DNA from 2 places in the Bradyrhizobium sp. TM233 genome. Region 2 is predicted to be linked to the other one. Evidence: predicted binding sites of a transcription regulator. Region 2 holds the regulator's gene; the other holds the start of a gene.

Region 1 (6,889 bases), 160 kb from region 2:
AAGACAAGTCTCGGGATGGCGGTGCTGGTGTCCCTGGTGCACGTTGCCGCCATGGTCGGCGCCGGCGGATGCTTGGCGTGGCTGGTCTACCGCCATCTTGGATTGAGGTTCGTCTCGCGAAGCTGGTTCAATCTGGATGCAGTCTGGGCGGCCAGCCTCGTTCTGGTTGGCGCGGTGGCGCTCGCGTTGAATCTTGCGAGCTGGCGCTGAGGTCTATCGCGCCAGAGGCCACTCGTCGACGATGTGGAATCTTGCCGACGCATCATCCTGCCGAAACAGCGCGATGCGGTCGATCGCCAGCGTCTCGAGACCGAGCGTCGCAAACCGCGGCCTCAGCATCTCCAGGATCGGTCCGCGGCGCTCGGCATCCAGCCGCCCCGTCAGCGTCATGTGGAAGCGGAATTCTTCCATCACGTAAGGGTAGCCCCAGCGGTCGAGATAGTCGCGCTGCCGCTCGCTGAGTTTCTCGGGTTTGCGTCGCGCCCGATCGTCCGGCGACAGCGCGGCGCGGAAGGAATCGAAGTCGCGGACGCAATCGGCGGCGAGCCGCTGGAGCGCATCGACCGGCTCGGCTGGAATGACGGCGATGAAGCCGCTGATGGAATCCACGATCGGCCGGATCACGGGACGCGGCCGTGCCTTGCCGGCGAATGCGGCGCAGGCGGCCATCAGCTCCGCTTCGGTCCTGTCTGATGCGAGCGCCATCGGCGCCTTCAGCGTGGCGTGAAAGCCGTATTTGCGGGGATCGGCGCTGACGTCGCGCCAGTCCGGCGCGACGCGCAATGCGTCGGCGGGAAACGCCAGCTCGTTGCCGGTGTAGGCATCGTAGCCGAGCAGCTCGGCGCCGAAGCGGGAGAGTGCGGCCTCGCTGCCTGCGGCAAAATAGATCGCGTAGCGGGGAAAACCTGTCATCGCCTCAGCATAACCAATTTACGCCGCGACGACAGCCTCGCGCGGCGCTGCCACAGCACTCAGCAGCCGCGTCGCATCGGTCAGATGCACGAGCTTGCCGCCTGAGATCACCGCGATCAGCCGCGGCCGCAGCTTCACGCTGTCGTCGACCAGCATAATGTCGGCGCGGCAACCTTCCGCGAGCACGCCGCGATCGGCAAGGCCGGTGGCACGCGCCGGGCCGGCGGAGACCAGATTCCAGGCTTCCGTCAGCGGCAGCACGCCATCGGCGGCGAGGCGGAACGCGGCGAGCAGCTGCGCGGGATAATAATAGTCCGACGCCAGCACTGAGCAGAGCCCCTTGGCGATCATGTCGGCGGCCTTGGTCCAGCCGGTGTGGCTGCCGCCGCGCACGACGTTCGGCGCGCCGTAGACGATGGCATCGCCATGGCTTGCCGCCGCCTGCGCCGTCTCCTCGTTGACCGGAAACTCCGCGATATCAGCGCCGAGCTCTCGAAACTCCCGGCGCATCGCCGGCGTTGCGTCATCGTGCGAGAGCATCCGCACCTCGGCCGAGCGTGCTACGGCGGCCAGCCGCGCAACCGAAGCCGGCACCTCGTCGGCGCGCGAGACCACGCGTTCGACCAGCCGGTCGAATTCCTCCGCTGACAGCCCGGTGCGCTCCACCATGCGGTTGCGCTTGCGCGGCTTGGCCATGTCGGCGACGGTGCCGTCCATGTGGTCGTTGAAGGCGAACAGATCGACGCGGCCTTCGTCGAGCCACAGGCTGATCTCGGCCTCGGCGTCGAGATTGTAGGTCTCGTGCCGCAGATGAAAGCGGGTGTCGGCGGCGAATTGCGGACGCTGCCGCTCGATCGCCTCCATCAGGCTGCGCGCATTGTCGGCGCTACGCAGGCCCGGCTCCCACGAACAGGTCGTGGCGTGAAACACGGTGGTGATGCCGTTGCTGATCGCCTGGCGATCGCTGTCGGCGAGCGCGACGTCGATCGGGAAGTCGACACCGGCGCGCGGCATCATCTGCCGCTCGAAGGCATCGCCGTGCAGGTCGACGATGCCGGGCAGCACCAGCAGGTTGCGCGAATCGATTGTCAGCCGCGCCCGGCCCCGTGAGGCGTCGGCCTGCGCGATGTCCTGTCCGGACACCGCCAATGACGTTTCGACGAATTCGGCGCCGATCAGGGCCCGGCCGCCTTCAAGGAAAATGTCTGTCACGCGACCGCGCTTCGTTTGCTGGTTGAGGAGCTTGCCCGTGCTTCGTATGCCGCAAGAAAATCTTCAATCCCGAGCTTGCGGAAATCGGGCAGGGCTTCACGCAACTTGTCGTGATCCCAGTCCCACCAGGCGAGCCGCGCAAGCCGTCCGGCGATCTCCTCGGAGAAACGCCGCCGCACGATGCGGGCCGGATTGCCGGCGACGATGGTGTAGGCCGGCACGTCCTTGGTGACGATGGCGCCGGCCGCGATCACCGCGCCGGTGCCGATGTTGCGGCCCGGCAGCACGATCGCGCCGTGGCCGATCCAGACGTCGTGGCCGATATGGACGTGATGCTGGCGCCGCCACTCGAAGAACTCGGCGTCGTCATTCTCGCCTTCGAAGTAGGCGCTCGAGCGATAGGTGAAATGCGCCTGGGTCGCGCGGTGCATCGGATGATTGCCGGGATTGATGCGCGTCATGGCCGCGATCGAGCAGAACTTTCCGATGGTGGTGTAGGTGATCTGGGCATCGTTCACGACATAGGAGTAATCGCCCATCGCCACTTCATGCAGGATGGTGCGCGCGCCGACCTCGGTATAGGCGCCGAGCCTGGTCTCATGCAGCTTGGCCGAGGGATCGATGGTCGGCTGGACCGAAAGAGTTTTGGCGGCCATGTTGCGTCCGGAAGTGCGAGGGCGGGCGTTCCTCTTCGAGCTGCTTGATGACAACGTCGTGACGCAGTGATGACAGGGGATGAGGTGTGTAGCATCGACGCACTGCAACGCCCGTGTCACACAAGTGTCAAGCGCGGGCGTTAGCGGTTGGCTCCAGCTAATCTGGAGTCCTGCATGCTGGTGGTGGAAGGTCTGACGTGTCGCTTCGGCGCGAAAGCCGCGGTGGACGACGCTTCGTTTCAAGTCTCCCCCGGCGGCTTCGTCGGTGTGATCGGACGGTCCGGCGCCGGCAAGTCGACGCTGCTGCGAACCATCAATCGTCTCGTGACGCCGACGCAGGGCCGCATCCTGTTCGATGGCATCGACGTCACCGCGCTGCGCGGCAAGGAGCTGCGGCAGTGGCGGGCGCGCTCAGCCATGATCTTCCAGCAGTTCAACCTGGTCGGCCGGCTCGATGTCCTCACCAACGTCCTGATGGGACGGCTTGCGACGATGCCGGCCTGGCGCTCGCTGTCGCAAGTGTGGCCCGAGCAGGACAAGGCGCTGGCGATGTCGGCGCTCGAACAGTTCGACATTGCATCGCTCGCGGCCCAGCGCGCCGACCAGCTTTCCGGCGGACAGCAGCAGCGCGTCGCGATCGCGCGTGCGCTGGTGCAGCAGCCCGACATCATCCTCGCCGACGAGCCGATCGCCTCGCTCGATCCGCGCAACACCAAGATCGTGATGGATGCGCTGCTGCGCATCAACAAGCACTTCGGCATCACCGTGATCTGCAATCTGCATTCGCTCGATCTGGCGCGCAGCTATTGCGACCGCCTGATCGGCATGGCGCAGGGCCGGGTGGTGTTCGACGGCGTGCCGGCCGCACTGACCGACCACGTCGCGCGCGAGCTTTACGATCTCGAAGCCGCAGACGTCATGGGCACCAAGCCTGTCCCGGCGCCCGCGGGCGTCCCGGCACTTGGAACGGCGGCCGCCGCCTGAGCCGCGCCTGTTTGAGTTGCAAGTTTTTGCGTCAACCGACCCCAACCGATGAAGAGGGTATCATGATCACTCGTAGACTCGTTCTTGCCGGCGCCGCGGCGCTCGCCTTCGCCTCGTCGGCTTTCGCCGAAGACTGGAAAGCCAAATATCCCGAGCTGACCTTCGCGGTCATTCCGGCCGAAAACGCCTCGGGCGTCACCGAGCGCTGGGCGCCGTTCATGAACTATCTGTCCAAGGAATTGGGCGTGAAGGTCACGCTGCGCATCGCCAACGACTACGCCGCCGTCATCGAGGGCCAGCGCGCCGGCAACATCCACATCGCGAGCTACGGCTCGGCCTCGTTCGCCCGCGCCCGCCTGACCGGCGTCAAGACCGATGCCTTTGCCAACGACATCAACGCCGACGGCTCGACCGGCTATTACTCGGTGTTCTTCGTCAAGGCGAGCAGCCCCTACAAGAGCGTCGATCAGCTCAAGGGCAAGAACCTCGGCCTCGTCGACCCGAACTCGACCTCCGGCAACAACGTGCCGCGCTTCGAGCTCGACAAGATGGGCATCGCGGATGCCGACACCTATTTCAGCAAGGTCGTCTTCACCGGCAGCCATGAAAACGCGATGCTGGCGCTGGCGCAGGGCACGGTCGACGTTGCCGCCAACCAGTGGACCAGCGACGACGATTCGACGCTGGCCCAGATGCTGACCAAGGGCATGCTGAAGAATGCCGACGGCTCGGCGATGAAGAAGGACGACTTCCGCATCATCCACAAGTCGGCGCCGATCATCAACGGCCCCTACGCCTACAATTCCGACCTGCCCGAAGAGGCGAAGGCGGCGATCGCGAAGGCGTTCTTCGATGCGCCGGCCAAGGACAAGGCGGCCTTCGATCGCCTCCAGGACGGCCAGAAGAAGGGTTTTCATCCCGCCACCACCAAGGACTGGGATGGCACGATCGAGCTGATCAAGTTCGTCGATGCGCTGCGTAAGAAGAAGGCGTCCTGATTCTCTGGGACGACGCACTGGAGCCGGGTCGATGGACCCGGCTCTTTCTCTTTTGACGGGTCCTCTTTGACCAATGACCATCGCGGTTTCGATCCTCCCCGAGCAGCAATTGGCCGCGCTGAACGCCGCCTATGGCCAGGCGGTCGCGCGCAGGCGGCTCCGTCTCCTGCTCGGAGTTGTGGTGTTCGCCGCCGCGCTGCTTCTCGCCGCGTTTGGCGCGGAAGTGAATCTGCGCACGCTCTTCACCTATTTCGGCAACTTCGTCAGCTATTTCGACCGCATCCTCACGCTTGAAAACGGCCAGCGCGTCTGGACCGATGTCGGCGAATGGCTCTGGGGCTGGCGCAAATGGCTGAGGATGCTGGGCGAGACGCTGCTGATCTCCTATGTCGGCACGCTGATCGGCGCGACCTTCGCATTCGGCCTGAATTTCTTCGCGGCTGAGAACACCTCACCCGCACCCTGGCTGCGCTTCACGGTGCGGCGCCTGCTCGAATTTGCCCGCACCGTTCCCGGCATCGTGTTCGCGCTGATCTTCGTGATCGCCTTCGGGCTCGGACCGATGGCGGGTGTGCTGGCGATCGCGATTCACTCCACCGGCGCGCTCGGAAAGCTGTTCTCGGAAATCGTCGAGAACGCCGATATGAAGCCGGTCGAAGGCATTCGCTCGACCGGCGCGAGCTGGCTGGCCTGCATGCGCTTTGCCGTGGTGCCGCAGGTGACCGCGGGCTATGCCAGCTATGCGCTGCTGCGCTTCGAGATCAACGTCCGCGAGGCCTCGGTGATGGGCTTTGTCGGCGCCGGCGGCATCGGCCAGGAGCTCGTCGTCGCGATCCGCAAGTTCTACTATTCGGACGTCAGCGCGATCCTGCTCACGATCATCCTCACCGTGTTCATCATCGACATCAGCACCGGCTGGCTGCGCGGCCGCCTGTTCGGCAAGGAGGCGCGGACGTGACTCCGCAGGAGGTCGATACGCGAGCGCTTCGCGCCCGCTACCCCGATGTGTTCGACCGGCCGGCCTCGGCGCGGCTTGCCACGCCGGCGATGATCGTCGCGGCGTTCGCGATCCTCATCTACGGCCTGGTCGATCTCGATTTCTCGCCGTCGCGGTTCTTCGCAGGTCTCAGCCAGCTCGGCTGGATCAGCCTGATGATGATCCCGCCCGATCCCGGCTCGTCGCTGCCGGTCTACCTGAAGGCACTCGGCGAGACGCTGTCGATTGCGCTGCTTGGCACCACGCTCGCCGCCGTCTTCGCACTCCCCGTCAGCCTGCTGGCCGCGCGCAACGTGGTGCCGTCGAAGCTCCTGCGCTTTCCCGTGCGCCGGTTCCTGGATTCGATCCGTGGCGTCGACACGCTGATCTGGGCGCTGGTGTGGATCAACGTCGTCGGCCTCGGCCCGTTCGCGGGCGTGCTCGCCATTGCGGTGTCGGATTTCGGCGCGTTCGGAAAGCTGTTCTCGGAAGCGATCGAGGGCGCCGACCAGAAGCAGGTCGAGGGCATCCGCGCCTCCGGCGGCAGCGCGCTGCACGAGATCCGTTTTGGTCTGTTGCCGCAGGTCCTGCCCGTGATCGCGGGCCAGGTGCTCTATTTCATCGAATCCAACACGCGCTCGGCCACCATCATCGGCATCGTCGGCGCCGGCGGCATCGGCCTCCAGCTCGCCGAGCAGATCCGCGTGCTGGAATGGCAGAGGGTGTCGTTCCTGATCCTGATGATCCTGGTCGCGGTCGCCGCGATCGATTTCATCTCGGGCAAGCTGCGGTTCGCGATTATCGGGCGAAGAGCGGTCGCCTGATCAAAGGTGCCGTAGGGTGGGTTAGCCGAAGGCGTAACCCACCACTGTTGATCTCCGCGGAGACAGAAGAGGTGGGTTACGCCTTCGGACTGCGCTTCGCGCAGCCCAAGGCTAACCCACCCTACTGCTCCACCAGAAACTCAACCCGCTCCGCCGCAAACCGCGAATGCTTGGTCACCAGCGGCTTGCCCTGGAGATCGTGGTCGGTCGCATCGACCACCAGGATCGGTCGTCCCAGCGCCAGATCGAGCCGTGCGGCGTCGGTTGCGTCGACGATGCCGGCGGTGATTCGGGTCGCGCCGCGGCGATAGTCGCGGACGCCGTAAT
Region 2 (6,889 bases):
GAGCGCGTTCAAGCTCGGCGACGTCACCTTCTACTGGATCACGCGGCTGTCCGCGATCTCGGTGCTGCTCATCCTCGGCGGCATCATCGTCTCGCTGATCGTCGGCGCGTTCCCGGCGATGAAGGAATACGGCTTCTCCTTCCTGTGGACACAGCGCTGGGCGCCGTCGGCCGATCCGCCCGTGCTCGGCGCGCTCGGACCGATGTACGGCACGCTCGTCACCTCCTTCATCGCGATGCTGATCGCCATTCCCGTCGGTCTCGGCATTGCGATCTTCCTCACCGAGCTCTGCCCGCAATGGCTGCGCCGCCCGATCGGCATGGCGATCGAGCTGCTCGCCGGCATTCCCTCGATCATCTACGGCATGTGGGGCTTCTTCGTGCTGGGCCCGTTCCTGGCCAACACCTTCCAGCCCTTCATGATCAGGATCTTCGACGGCGTCCCGGTGCTGGGCGCGATCTTCGCCGGTCCGCCGTCCTATCTCAGCACGTTCAACGCCGCGCTGATCCTCGCCATCATGGTGCTGCCCTTCATCACCTCGATCTCGGTCGACGTGTTCAAGACGGTGCCGCCGGTTCTGAAGGAGGCCGCCTACGGCGTCGGCTGCACCACCTGGGAAGTCGTCCGCAGCGTGGTGATCCCCTACACCCGCGTCGGCATCATCGGCGGCGTCATGCTGGCGCTGGGCCGCGCGCTCGGCGAGACCATGGCGGTGACCTTCATCATCGGCAACTCGTTCCGCATCTCCTCATCGATCTTCGCGCCGGGCACCACGATCTCGGCGGCGATCGCATCCGAGTTCGCCGAGAGCGACGGTCTGCACCAGTCCGGCCTGATCCTGCTCGGCCTCTTGCTGTTCGTGCTGACGTTCTTTGTGCTGGCCGCCGCGCGGCTGATGCTGATGCGGCTGGACAAGAAGGCGGGGAAGTAACGTCATGGCGCTCAATCCGATCTATTCGCGTCGCCGCCGCAAGGACATCGTGATCCGCGGACTCTGCTTCGCCGCGGCCGCCTTCGGCGTCACCTGGCTCGCGCTGATCCTGATCACGCTGCTCTTCAACGGCCTGGCCGGCCTCAATCTTGAGCTCTTCGTCGCGGATACGCCGCCTCCGGGCTCGACCGAAGGCGGTCTGCGCAACGCGATCGTCGGTTCGATCATCATGACGGTGATCGGCGTCGGCATCGGCGCGCCGCTCGGCCTGTTCGCCGGCACCTATCTTGCCGAATACGGCCGCAACGACAAGCTGACCTCGGTGATCCGCTTCATCAACGACATCCTGCTCTCGGCGCCCTCGATCATCATCGGCCTGTTCATCTATGGCGCGGTGGTGGTGCCGATGCGTGGCTTCTCCGCGATCGCAGGCGCGCTCGCGCTCGCCGTCATCGTGATCCCGGTCGTGCTGCGCACCACCGAGGACATGCTGCTGCTGGTGCCGAATCCCCTGCGCGAGGCGGCCTCGGCGCTGGGCCTGCCGCGCTCGCTGGTGATCAAGCGGATCGCCTATCGCGCCGCGCGCTCGGGCCTCATCACCGGCGTGCTGCTCGCCACCGCCCGCGTCGCCGGCGAGACCGCGCCGCTGCTGTTCACCGCGCTGTCGAACCAGTTCTTCAGCCTCGGCCTGAACAAGACGATGGCCAATCTGCCGGTCACCATCAACAACTTCGTCCAGAGCCCCTACGCCTATTGGAAGCAGCTCGCCTGGAGCGGCGCGCTGCTGATCACGCTCACCGTGCTTGCCCTGAACATTGGCGCGCGCATCCTCGGCGCCGAGAGGACTGCAAAATGACCGACCTGTCCGTATCCATGAGTTCCAGCGCCCATCTGGCCTCGCAGCCGCTGCCGGAAGCCCCGGCCAAGGTGACGGTGCGCAATCTCAATTTCTATTACGGCGAGCACCACGCGCTGAAGAACATCAACCTGACGCTCGGCGCCAACCGCGTCACGGCGTTCATCGGCCCGTCGGGCTGCGGCAAGTCGACCCTGCTGCGCATCTTCAACCGGATGTATGACCTCTATCCGGGCCAGCGCGCCACCGGCCAGCTCATGCTGGACCAGACCAACATCCTCGACCCCAGGCTCGACCTCAACCTGCTGCGCGCCCGGGTCGGCATGGTGTTCCAGAAGCCGACGCCGTTCCCGATGACGATCTACGAGAACATCGCCTTCGGCATCCGCCTCTACGAGAAGATCTCGAAGTCCGAGATGGATGACCGCGTCGAGAAGGCGCTGCGCGGCGGCGCGCTGTGGAACGAGGTCAAGGACAAGCTCAACGCCTCCGGCCTGTCGCTCTCCGGCGGCCAGCAGCAGCGCCTGTGCATCGCCCGCACCGTCGCGGTGCGCCCTGAAGTGATCCTGTTCGACGAGCCCTGCTCGGCGCTCGATCCGATCTCGACCGCCAAGGTCGAGGAGCTGATCCAGGAACTGTCCGAGAACTACACGATCGCGATCGTCACGCACAACATGCAGCAGGCGGCGCGCGTCTCCGACAAGACCGCCTTCATGTATCTCGGCGAACTGATCGAGTTCGACGACACCAGCAAGATCTTCACGTCGCCGACCGACCGGCGCACGCAGGATTACATCACCGGCCGGTTCGGCTGAGGAGACGCAATATGGGTACCGAACATACCGCAAAGGCTTTCGACACCGACCTCCAGGAGCTCACCCGCCTGGTCGCCGAGATGGGCGGCATCGCCGAGCGCATGATCGTCGATTCCGTCGACGCGCTGATCCGCCGCGACGTCGCGCTCGGCCAGCGCGTCGTCACCATCGACGCCGAGCTCGACGCGTTGCAGAAGCGCATCGAGGAACGCGCCGTGCTCACCATCGCTCGCCGCCAGCCGATGGCGGTGGACCTGCGCGAGATCGTCGGCGCGATGCGCGTCGCGACCGACCTCGAGCGCATCGGCGACCTCGCCAAGAACATGGGCAAGCGCGTCGCCGCGCTGGAGACCGACTTCCATCCGCTGAAGCTGTTCCGCGGCCTGGAGCACATGACCGACCTCGTGCAGCAGCAGGTCAAGTCGGTGCTGGACGCCTATGCCGCACATGATCTGCCGGCGGCGATGGCGGTGTGGAAGGGCGACGAGGAAGTCGACGCGATCTGCACCTCGCTGTTCCGCGAGCTCCTCACCTACATGATGGAGGATCCGCGCAACATCTCGTTCTGCATCCATCTGATGTTCTGCGCCAAGAACATCGAGCGGATCGGCGACCACGCCACCAACATCGCCGAGACCGTGTTCTACATGATCGAGGGCCAGGCGATGACCGACAAGCGGCCGAAGGGCGACATGACCACCTTCGCCACCACGATCCCGAATACCTGAAGTCTTAAGGAGCGACGACACCATGGGCGCACGCATTATGGTGGTTGAGGACGAGGAAGCTCTCACCGAGCTTCTCCGCTACAACCTCGAAGGCGACGGCTATGACGTCGAGACGGTGATGCGCGGCGACGACGCCGACACCCGCCTCAAGGAACACATCCCGGACCTGATCGTGCTCGACTGGATGCTGCCGGGCCTGTCGGGCATCGAGCTGTGCCGCCGGCTGCGGACCCGGCCCGACACCAAGCAGCTCCCGATCATCATGCTCACCGCGCGCGGCGAGGAGAGCGAGCGGGTGCGGGGACTTGCGACCGGCGCCGACGACTACATCGTCAAGCCGTTCTCGGTGCCGGAGCTGCTCGCCCGCGTGAAGGGCCTGCTGCGCCGCGCCAGTCCTGAGCGGCTCGCGACAGTGCTGGCCTATGGCGACATCGAGCTCGATCGCGACAAGCGCCGCGTGGCGCGCTCGGGCCGGCCGATCGATCTCGGTCCGACCGAATATCGCCTGCTGGAGTTCTTCCTGGAGCATCCCGGCCGCGTGTTCTCGCGCGAGCAGCTGCTCGACAGCGTCTGGGGCCGCGACATCTACATCGACGAGCGCACCGTCGACGTCCATATCGGCCGCCTGCGCAAGCTGCTCAATCTCGGCCGCGAGCAGGACCCGATCCGCACCGTCCGCGGTGCCGGCTACGCGCTGGACGACCGCTTCGCGAAGGCGGAGCAGGCGTAGGGTTTGCAAGCGCTGGAGTTGGTGGGCTGTCGCCTCACACTCAGCGTCGTCCCGGACAAGCGTCAGCGCAGATCCGGGACCCATAACCACAGGCAGTGATTTGGCGAAGACTCGGAGTGACCATCTCGCGCGACAACTGCGCCCTGTGGTTATGGATCCCCGCGTTCGCGGGGATGACACCGAGTTGGTTGAGGCGCCGTCGTGTGACGGCTGCCGTCTTTGCGATCAGCTAAATCCGCTCACCGCGGGCCCGGCTTTGCCGGGGCACGCCGGCGATCCGCCGCCGGCTGATAGGCCACGCGCGAGTGCTGGGCGCAGTAGGGCAGGCCGGACAGCGCCCGGCCGCCGCAGAAGAAGAAATCCGGGCTGGAGGGATCGCCGACCGGCCAATGGCAGGTCGCCTCGTTCAGCTCGAGCAGCGACAGCCGCTGGCTCATCGGCACCACGTTGTCGTAGGTGACGGGTTCAGCCTCCACCTCGACCTCGAAGGCCTGCGCCAGCGCGGTGTTGCCGCGCGCAATGGGGCGGGTCACCCGCATCATGTGCTGCGCGGGACGCGCCTTGCGCGGCCGGGGCGCTGCCGATGAAGGGCTCTTGGCACGGCCGGACAGACCGAGCCTGTGCACTTTGCCGATCACGGCATTGCGGGTCACATTGCCGAGCTCAGCTGCGATCTGGCTGGCCGAAAGTCCGGCCTCCCAGAGCTTTTTCAGCTGCTCGACGCGATCGTCGGACCAGGTCAAAACCGTCATTGCACCCTTTCCCTCGCTACGCGCCAGCCATCCTGGGGCCTCGCAGCGATTGCCTAAGCCTTCAAAAACCCGTGCCGTCAGAATCCCTTAAGGCTCGCCGGGCGCGTGACTGACGCCCGAACGTTTACGCCGGTACATGAGGACTCTTGGGATCAGAACCGCTGCACGAGATGTCGTATCTGACAATCCAAACGCTACAATATGGCGTGACTCCCGCGCAAGAGTCCGCCGACTCGCTTCCACATGTTCCGTGGTGAAAACCCGCAAAATCGGCACCGCAAGACTACGGATTCAGCGTTTCGCGAGGCTTTCCGGGCGGCATTGACACCCGTCTTGCCAGGCATAAGATAGTCGCGCGTGCCGCCCTTAAAAGGCGGCACGTTTCGTTTTCCGGGCCGGTCGATGGTGCGTTGCGCAATGCACGCGTCACACCGTCCGCAACATTCAAGTGACATCATGACTAACAGCGCAGCGCCGCATTTGCTCCCCGTTTTCGCCAGAGCCGACCTCGGCTTCGAGCGCGGCGAAGGCTGCTGGCTGATCGCGACCAATGGCGATCGCTATCTCGATTTCACCTCGGGCGTGGCTGTGAATGCGCTCGGCCATTGCCACCCGCATCTGATCAAGGCGTTGCAGGAGCAGGCGACGAAGCTCTGGCACATGTCGAACCTGTTCCAGAGCCCGGATGGCGAGAAGCTCGCCAACCGGCTTTGCAACGAGAGCTTTGCCGACTTCGTGTTCTTCTGCAATTCGGGGGCCGAAGCGCTGGAGGGTGTGATCAAGCTGGTCCGCCATCATCACTTCTCCAAGGGGCATCCGGAACGTTATCGCATCATCACCTTCGAAGGCGCCTTTCACGGCCGTACGCTGGCAACGCTCGCCGCGACCGGATCTGCAAAATATCTCGAAGGCTTTGGCCCGCCCATGGATGGCTTCGACCAGCTGCCGCACGGCGACATCGAGGCCGTCAAGAAGGCGATCGGTCCGGAGACCGCCGGCATCCTGATCGAGCCGATCCAGGGCGAGGGCGGCGTGCGTTCGGCAACGCCGACCTTCCTCAAGGCGTTGCGCCAGCTTTGCGATGAGAAGGGCCTGCTGCTCGCCTTCGACGAGGTGCAGACCGGCATGGGCCGCAGTGGTGATCTGTTCGCCTATCGGCGCACCGGCGTCACGCCGGACGTGATGTCGCTGGCGAAGGCGCTCGGCGGCGGCTTCCCGATCGGCGCGGTGCTGGCGACCGCGGATGCGGCGGCCGGCATGGGGCCCGGCTCGCACGGCTCGACCTTCGGCGGCAATCCGCTGGCGGTCGCCGCGGCCAATGCCGTGCTCGACGTCATGCTCAAGCCCGGCTTCTTCGACCACGTGCAGAGAATGTCGCTGCTGCTGAAGCAGAAGCTCGCCTCCGTGATCGACCGCCATCCCGATGTCGTCAGCGAAGTGCGCGGCGAAGGCCTTCTGATCGGCATCAAGGCCGTGGTGCCCTCCGGCGATCTGGTCGCGGCGCTGCGTCACGAAAAGCTGCTCACCGTCGGGGCCGGCGACAATGTCGTGCGTTTCCTGCCGCCGCTGATCGTGACCGAAGCCGAGATCGAGGACAGCGTCGGGCGGCTCGAGCGCGCCTGCGCCGCAATCTCGTCCAGCCAGACCAAGCGGGCGGCAAGCTGATGAGCAAGTCCCCCAATAAAACTCCAAAGCACTTCCTCGATATCAACGAGCTGCCGCTGTCCGAGCTCAAGAACATGCTCGCGGCGTCCTCCGCCATGAAGGCGAAGCAGAAGGCGCAGCAGCCGGTCAGGCCGCTCGAAGGCAAGACGCTGGCGATGATCTTCGAGCGCCCGTCGACCCGGACACGCGTGTCGTTCGACGTCGCGATGCGCCAGCTCGGCGGCGAGCCCATCATGCTCACCGGTGCGGAGATGCAGCTCGGCCGCGGCGAAACCATCGCCGACACCGCGCGCGTGCTGTCGCGCTATGTCGACGCCATCATGATCCGCATCCTCAACCACGACGCGTTGCTGGAGCTCGCGGCCAACGCCACCGTGCCGGTCATCAACGGCCTGACGCGGCGCTCGCACCC

What was found. Region 2 encodes PhoB, which activates phosphate uptake and scavenging genes when phosphate is short. Its sites were predicted from a motif close to TGTCATNNANCTGTCAT; they were not measured.
Region 1: a site for PhoB is predicted at 2,839-2,855, ahead of phnC (phosphonate ABC transporter ATP-binding protein). Genes of this name have one in related genera too.

The regions. Positions count from the first base shown of each region.
Region 1 covers NZ_BTIG01000001.1:854,084-860,972, reverse strand. The annotation lists gene AABA86_RS04110 (hypothetical protein) at 1-210, shown strand, start outside; gene AABA86_RS04105 (DUF1045 domain-containing protein) at 214-912, opposite strand; gene AABA86_RS04100 (alpha-D-ribose 1-methylphosphonate 5-triphosphate diphosphatase) at 931-2,124, opposite strand; gene AABA86_RS04095 (transferase hexapeptide repeat family protein) at 2,121-2,780, opposite strand; gene phnC (phosphonate ABC transporter ATP-binding protein) at 2,955-3,764, shown strand; gene phnD (phosphonate ABC transporter substrate-binding protein) at 3,827-4,762, shown strand; gene phnE (phosphonate ABC transporter, permease protein PhnE) at 4,836-5,720, shown strand; gene phnE (phosphonate ABC transporter, permease protein PhnE) at 5,717-6,562, shown strand; gene phnF (phosphonate metabolism transcriptional regulator PhnF) at 6,684-6,889, opposite strand, start outside.
Region 2 covers NZ_BTIG01000001.1:1,015,084-1,021,972, reverse strand. The annotation lists gene pstC (phosphate ABC transporter permease subunit PstC) at 1-931, shown strand, start outside; gene pstA (phosphate ABC transporter permease PstA) at 936-1,787, shown strand; gene pstB (phosphate ABC transporter ATP-binding protein PstB) at 1,784-2,602, shown strand; gene phoU (phosphate signaling complex protein PhoU) at 2,614-3,330, shown strand; gene phoB (phosphate regulon transcriptional regulator PhoB) at 3,353-4,060, shown strand; gene AABA86_RS04860 (GcrA family cell cycle regulator) at 4,300-4,812, opposite strand; gene AABA86_RS04855 (aspartate aminotransferase family protein) at 5,269-6,477, shown strand; gene argF (ornithine carbamoyltransferase) at 6,477-6,889, shown strand, end outside.